3 regions of the Pseudomonas sp. PDM24 genome follow, and region 2 is predicted to be linked to each of the others. Evidence: predicted binding sites of a transcription regulator. Region 2 holds the regulator's gene; each other region holds the start of a gene.
The links. The regulator FliA, encoded in region 2, starts transcription of late flagellar genes. The targets are predictions, from matches to a motif close to CTAAAGTTTNNNNNNNNNNNGCCGNTAA.
Positions count from the first base shown of each region.

Region 1 (2,272 bases), on a different contig from region 2:
TTGAGATTGGCGGCGATCTCTTCCTGCAACAGCTTGATCCGTTCACCGAGGGCCGTGAGGTCGTTGATGATCAGCGCAAACTCCTCGGTGGACTTGCGCAGCTCCTTGACGTCCTCCTTCTGCAACCATTGCGGCGGGCGATTGAGCAGGCGCAGCAACGATCCTGGCTCCAGCGCCAGCAACCGTTGCAGGCGCACCAGCACCCGGCGGTTGGCGCCCAGTTCAGCGCGGTTGGTGGACAGGCGCGAAGACAGCAGCTCATCTTCGATCTGATCGACGCTGAGGCTGGTTTTGCGCACGATCTGCGTCAGCACTTCGCCCTGATCGCGCAGCAAATGCACCAGCAGCTCCAGCGGTGAGCGAAAGCATTCACCGGCCTTCACCGACGAACGCAGCTTGTCCACCGAGTGCAGCGGTTGCAGGCGTGCGCTGACGATCAGCCGACTGCGAGCGCAGACCCACAGCGTCGAGACATCCGAGGAAACCATGCTGCTGAGGTTGAACACCACGTCGTTGACCACCGCCAGCAACGCCGAATCGACATGCTCGATGCGCGTCGAGCGAGAACCTTCGTGGAGTGCTTCGAAAAATTCATCGGGCAATGCCAGATGACTTTTCATCCAGCGCTCGCAGGCGGCATGGGCCAGGTTCAGGTGCAGCCAGAGAAACTCGTCACTGTCGTCCGGTTGTTGCAGGCAGTGCAGTGCCTTGGCCGAATCGATCTCTCGACCGCGCTCGCCGGGGCGAAAACTGAAACCGTAAAGCAGGCCGAACAGGTCGGAATCGCGATGGCGCTGGTCGATGCTGTGGTTCATGAAGTCTCGCTGCGAGGAAGCGCCTGTCGCGGGTTTCACAGGTTCACTTGAGCCTCATCATCGCAACGCAACTTGAAGGTTTTGTGACGGTTGGACAGCGCCGCAAATCTACCTTCTACCGGTCGTCGGAGAGCGCTCAAGAAAGGCTCTGGCGCGCCGATGAGGCTGATGTTGATCTTCCGATTCTGGTGGTGAACCAGTGTCGCTGACAGGGATGTCCAGACATCTTGCATGCCCCTTGGGCGTGCCTTTTCCCTGTCATGAGATATCACTCGATGTTTTTGCAAAAATCCCTGAGAGCGCAAATCCTCGCCCTGTTGAGCGGCAGCCTGTTGGCGATGTTGCTGATCGCTTTGTCCTGCTTTCACTTCCTGTCCAATGGCGTTCAGAACTACGCGAACCTGATTGAAGGTCCGTTGCACACCTCGCAATTGATCGATGAAGCCAACCTGCAATTCAAGGTGCAGGTTCAGGAGTGGAAGAACGTTCTGCTGCGTGGCAAGGAACCTGCGAACCTGGACAAATACTGGAAGCAGTTCGAGGACCGCCAGCGCGACGTGCAGGATATCCTCGGTGAACTGGCCGGGCAGAAAGGCATCGAGCCGCAACTCAAGACCCGCATCGAACGCCTGCGTGAAGAGCATCGTGTATTAGGTGCGGCCTATCAGAAGGGCCGTGATGCCTACGTGGCGGCCGGTGCCGACCCAACGGCCGGCGACAACGCGGTCAAGGGCGTGGACCGTGCCGCCAGCGAGCAGATGAGCGAGTTGGTCAGTGAGTTGCGCAAGCAGGGAACCGAGCAATCGAAGCTGATCAGCGCCAGCGCCGATCAGACGGTGTGGTTGGGGATCATTGTGATGCTGGTGTCGGGTCTGTTGATTGGCCTGTTGAGCCTGTGGCTGGTCAACCGCAACCTGGTGGAACCGATCCGCAAACTGATCGACTACGTGGCGCAGCTCAGCCAAGGGCGCTTCGCCGAGCGCGTGGCCAGCACCCGTCAGGACGAGTTGGGCAACCTGGCCAAGGCCGCTAACACCTTGCGCGATTTCCTCGCCGAAACCTTCAGCCGTTTGCAGCGCAGCGCGACGGATCTGGACAGCGCCAGCGGCGAGTTGAACTCGATTGCCGGCCTCATGGCCAGCGGCACCAACGAGCAGTTCAACCGCACCGATCAGGTGGCCACGGCGATGAACGAAATGTCCGCCACCGCGCAAGAAGTCGCGCGTCACGCAGCCGACGCGGCACGTGCGGCCGATGACGCCGACCAGTCCGCCCAGCAGGGCGAAAAAGTCATGCAGGGCACCATCCACACCATCACCCAAATGCGCGGCGAAATCGCCAACACCGCCACGGTCATCCGTCGTCTGGAAGCCGACAGCGGGCGCATCGGTAAAGTGCTGGAAGTGATTCGCGGCATCGCCGAACAGACCAACCTGCTGGCGCTCAACGCCGCAATC
Region 1 covers NZ_JAHUWR010000006.1:63,067-65,338, reverse strand. Annotated here, with positions in the region: gene KW837_RS19785 (transporter) at 1-815, opposite strand, end outside; gene KW837_RS19780 (methyl-accepting chemotaxis protein) at 1,091-2,272, shown strand, end outside.
Region 1: a site for FliA is predicted at 951-978, ahead of KW837_RS19780 (methyl-accepting chemotaxis protein). Genes of this name have one in related genera too.

Region 2 (2,272 bases):
TTGCGGCATGTGCGGGTCAATCTGGAAATTGACGATCGCGCTATGCAGCTCGCGAGTGAGCTTGCCCACTTCCTGATACAGGCCGCGGTCACGGGTCTGGTTGAGCTCATGGATCAGTTGCACAGCGTCGCCGAACCTGCCTTTTTCAAGGCTTTCGACCAGTTCGACCGCGTGTTTTTTCAGGGTCGACTCAAAATCGCCCTGTGAAGATTCGTTATGCTCCATAGCTCCCCCGTGACGGACTGGCTTTGCACATCAACCGATGCGTTCGAAGATCTTTTCAATCTTGTCTTTCAACGCTTGAGCCGTGAATGGCTTGACCACATAGCCGTTCACGCCCGCCTGAGCGGCTTCGATGATTTGCTCGCGCTTGGCTTCGGCCGTGACCATCAACACCGGCAGGTGTTTGAGTTTTTCATCGGCACGCACGTGGCGCAGCAGATCAATACCGGTCATGCCGGGCATGTTCCAGTCCGTTACCAGAAAGTCGATGCTCCCGCTGTTGAGGACCGGAATCGCGGTAATACCGTCATCCGCCTCGACCGTGTTGGTGAACCCAAGGTCACGCAACAGGTTTTTTATGATCCGCCGCATCGTTGAGAAGTCATCAACGATGAGGATTTTCATATTCTTGTCCAATTCGACCTCCAAGCAGTCTTAAAACGCGCGCAGCACCTGAACGCGCCGTTCAATCAATTCGGCGTAACACTCAACAGTTGTATGGATTACAACGGGCCGTGGCCGATGCAGCAAAATGCCGTACCCACCTCGTTCGCAGTGTCCCCACACTGCCTGTCAGCGCGCTCGCCACTCCCCCAAACGCCCCCGCAAACGGGCCGCGCACTGGCTGTGTAACTGGCTGACCCGCGATTCGCTGACCCCCAGGACCTCACCGATTTCCTTGAGATTCAACTCTTCGTCGTAGTACAGCGCCAACACCAGTCGCTCACGCTCCGGCAAATTGGCAATCGCGTCCGCCAGCGCCGCCTGGAAGCGTTCATCTTCCAGATCGCGCGACGGCTCGAGATGAGCACTGGCGCCATCCTCGTGCAGCCCTTCGTGTTCGCCGTCCTGCAACAGATCGTCGAAACTGAATAACCGGCTACCGAGGGTGTCGTTCAAAATCCCGTAATAATCGTCGAGACTCAATTGGAGTTCGGCCGCAACTTCGTGATCTTTAGCGTCACGGCCGGTTTTAGCTTCAATCGAGCGAATTGCGTCGCTGACCATGCGGGTATTGCGGTGAACCGAACGTGGCGCCCAGTCCCCCTTGCGCACTTCATCGAGCATCGCGCCGCGGATTCGAATGCCCGCGTACGTCTCGAAGCTCGCGCCTTTGCTGGCGTCGTATTTGGTTGATACTTCAAGCAGGCCGATCATCCCGGCCTGGATCAGGTCTTCGACCTGGACACTGGCCGGCAGACGCGCCAGCAAGTGGTAGGCAATGCGTTTGACCAGTGGCGCGTAACGCTCGATCAGCTCGTACTGCGCGTCACGTGCCGACTTCTTGTAGAGGTTGTAGCCACTGGCTGTCATAGGACGGGTCCTGCGGTCTGTTGCACGAGGCGCTCGACGAAAAACTCCAGGTGCCCACGCGGGTTGGCCGGCAGTGGCCAGGTATCGACCTTCTGCGCAATGGCCTTGAACGCCAGGGCGCACTTGGAACGCGGGAAGGCTTCGTAGACAGCACGCTGCTTCTGCACGGCCTTGCGCACGCTTTCGTCGTAAGGCACGGCACCAACGTACTGTAAGGCGACGTCGAGGAAACGATCCGTGACCTTGGTCAACTTGGCGAACAGATTGCGGCCTTCCTGCGGGCTCTGCGCCATGTTGGCCAGGACGCGGAAGCGGTTCATGCCGTAGTCGCGATTCAGCAATTTGATCAGCGCGTAGGCGTCGGTAATCGAGGTCGGCTCATCGCACACCACCAGCAAGACTTCTTGCGCTGCGCGAACGAAACTGACTACCGAGTCACCAATACCCGCAGCGGTGTCGATCACCAATACGTCGAGGTTGTCGCCGATGTCGCTGAAAGCCTGGATCAGGCCGGCATGCTGGGCCGGGCTCAAATGAACCATGCTCTGGGTGCCGGACGCCGCCGGGACGATGCGGATGCCGCCGGGTCCTTGCAACAGCACGTCGCGCAGCTCACAGCGGCCTTCGATCACGTCGGCCAGCGTGCGTTTGGGTGTCAGTCCCAGCAGGACGTCGACGTTCGCCAGTCCCAGATCGGCATCCAGCAGCATGACGCGCCGGCCGAGCTCAGCTAGAG
Region 2 covers NZ_JAHUWR010000001.1:167,125-169,396, reverse strand. Annotated here, with positions in the region: gene KW837_RS00785 (protein phosphatase CheZ) at 1-225, opposite strand, end outside; gene KW837_RS00780 (chemotaxis response regulator CheY) at 256-627, opposite strand; gene fliA (RNA polymerase sigma factor FliA) at 796-1,536, opposite strand; gene fleN (flagellar synthesis regulator FleN) at 1,533-2,272, opposite strand, start outside.

Region 3 (2,272 bases), on a different contig from region 2:
GTCCTTGAAGTAACCGGCAATGGCGATCTTCTGTTCCGGCGTTGCCGTGGACAACAGCCACAACACCAGGAAGAACGCCATCATCGCCGTCGCGAAGTCCGCGAAGGCGATTTTCCAGGAGCCCCCGTGATGCCCGCCCGCGTACTTTTTGACGCGCTTGATGATTATCGGCTGGTTATTTTCCATGACTTAGCGACCGCGAACCGCTTGTTCCAGCTCAGCGAAGCTAGGACGGTGCGCCGGGTACAGAACCTTGCGACCGAATTCCACTGCCAGCGATGGCGGCATGCCGGAAGCCGAAGCCACCAGCGAGGCCTTGATGGCTTCGTAGACGTTCAGTTCTTCCTTGGCATCGTGGCCCAGAGCGTGGGCCAGCGGGCCAAAGAAACCATAGGCCGCGAGAATACCGAAGAAGGTACCTACCAGAGCCGCACCTACGTGCAAGCCAATCATTTTCTGGTCGCTTTCACCCAGCGAAGCCATGGTCACCACGATACCCAATACCGCCGCAACGATACCGAAACCCGGCATGGCATCGGCGATGCCGTTGACGGCGTGGGAGGGGTGGTCCAGGTCTTCCTTGAGGCTGGTCAGTTCCATGTCGAACAAGCCTTCAAGCTCATGGGGAGCCATGTTGCCGGAGGACATGATGCGCAGGTAATCGCAGATGTACGCCGTCATGCGGTCATCTTTCAGGACTGCCGGGTACTTGGCGAAGATCGGGCTCGCGGCGGCATCTTCGATGTCGCCTTCGATTGCCATCATGCCTTCGCGACGGCTCTTGTTGAGGATCTCGTAAATCAGCCCCAACACTTCCAGGTAGAAGGTGTGGTTGAAACGCGAACTGAACATGCCCAAAGACTTCTTGAGCACGTGCATCGTCATATGACCGGGGTTGGCCTGCAGGAATGCACCAAGGGCCGCGCCACCGATAATCATCACCTCGAAAGGCTGAATGAGGGCGGCAATCTTGCCGTGGGAAAGCACGTATCCGCCGAGCACGCTCGCGAATACGACGATGATGCCGATAATTTTAGCCATAGGTAGGAGAGCACTTACTGAGTCGGGTTCAAGGTCATATTCGGAAGTTAAAAAATCTCTTCTTCTCCTTATCGGCAAAACTGCGCCAGACTATAGCCAGATAAGGCGAAAAGCCAATTTGGCCCACGCAGGGATAGGTAAAGCAGCGTCCAGACATGGCTAACGAAACGAACGTCCCAACGCCAAAACCGACCACGCTCGAAGGCTGGGTCAAGCTGCTCGATGGTGTGCGCCTGCCGGTTCCGCAAGCCAGTCACGACCGCGTCTGCAAAGCCATCCGCGATAGCCGCAGCTCGCTGCGCGACATTGCCGAAATGATGCAGGACAGCCCGGCCCTGGCCTTGAGTGTGATTCGCGAAGCCAATCGCCACACTCATGGCAGCATGGCCACGCCCGCTGAAAATCTTGAAGTGGCAATTAATCGCCTCGGTTTGAAACGCACCGAAGAATTGCTCGAGCGCTTGCCCGCCGAACCCCAATCGCAGATCCCCGTTGCCCTGCGCCAGCTTCAGCTGATCAGTCAGCACGCCACTCAACAGGCCAATGGTTTTTTTGCCAGTCGCCTGGCGCGGTTGTGGCAGGACATCCACTGGGGCAGCCTGCTGTTTCTTTCGCCACTGTGGCCCATGGCGTTGACCCATCCGCAGATGCTTGAAGAATGGGAACTGCGGGTCATCCATAAAGGCGAGTCGGCGCGCAAAGTCGAAAAGCAATTGTTCGGCGTGCGTCTGCTGGAAATCTGTATGGCGCTGGTGGATGTCTGGCGTTTGCCGATCTGGGTCCAGCAGGGTTATCGGCTGCTGCTCAATGAACAACGCGAACTGGTGAAAGTCCTGCGCATTGCACGGGACGATGATCACCCGCTACGCCAACAGAATCGTCTCGATGACGACCCGACGTTGCGGCGCTGGCTTAATCAGCCCGCCAACACCGTGCTGCTGGCCAATGGTCTGGCGTTGTCGGCACAACAGGCCTGGGACAGTCCGCACTGTGAACGCTGGCAGTACCTGACCAGCCTTTATCTGCAAATGCCGATGGATGAAGTGCAGCAACAGTTGCACCAACAGGCCGCCAACAGCGCCCGGCAACATGCCATGCCGGACCTCTGGCACCCAGCCGAAACATTGATCTGGCCGGCGGGCATGAACCGCGTTCACGCCGGCTTGCTGCCGGCCCCGGCGCCCACCGCCGAAGACCTGGCGAAGTGGCGTAAACAATGCGCCGAATTGCT
Region 3 covers NZ_JAHUWR010000004.1:366,630-368,901, reverse strand. Annotated here, with positions in the region: gene motB (flagellar motor protein MotB) at 1-186, opposite strand, end outside; gene motA (flagellar motor stator protein MotA) at 190-1,041, opposite strand; gene KW837_RS16180 (HDOD domain-containing protein) at 1,197-2,272, shown strand, end outside.
Region 3: a site for FliA is predicted at 1,110-1,137, ahead of motA (flagellar motor stator protein MotA). Genes of this name have one in related genera too.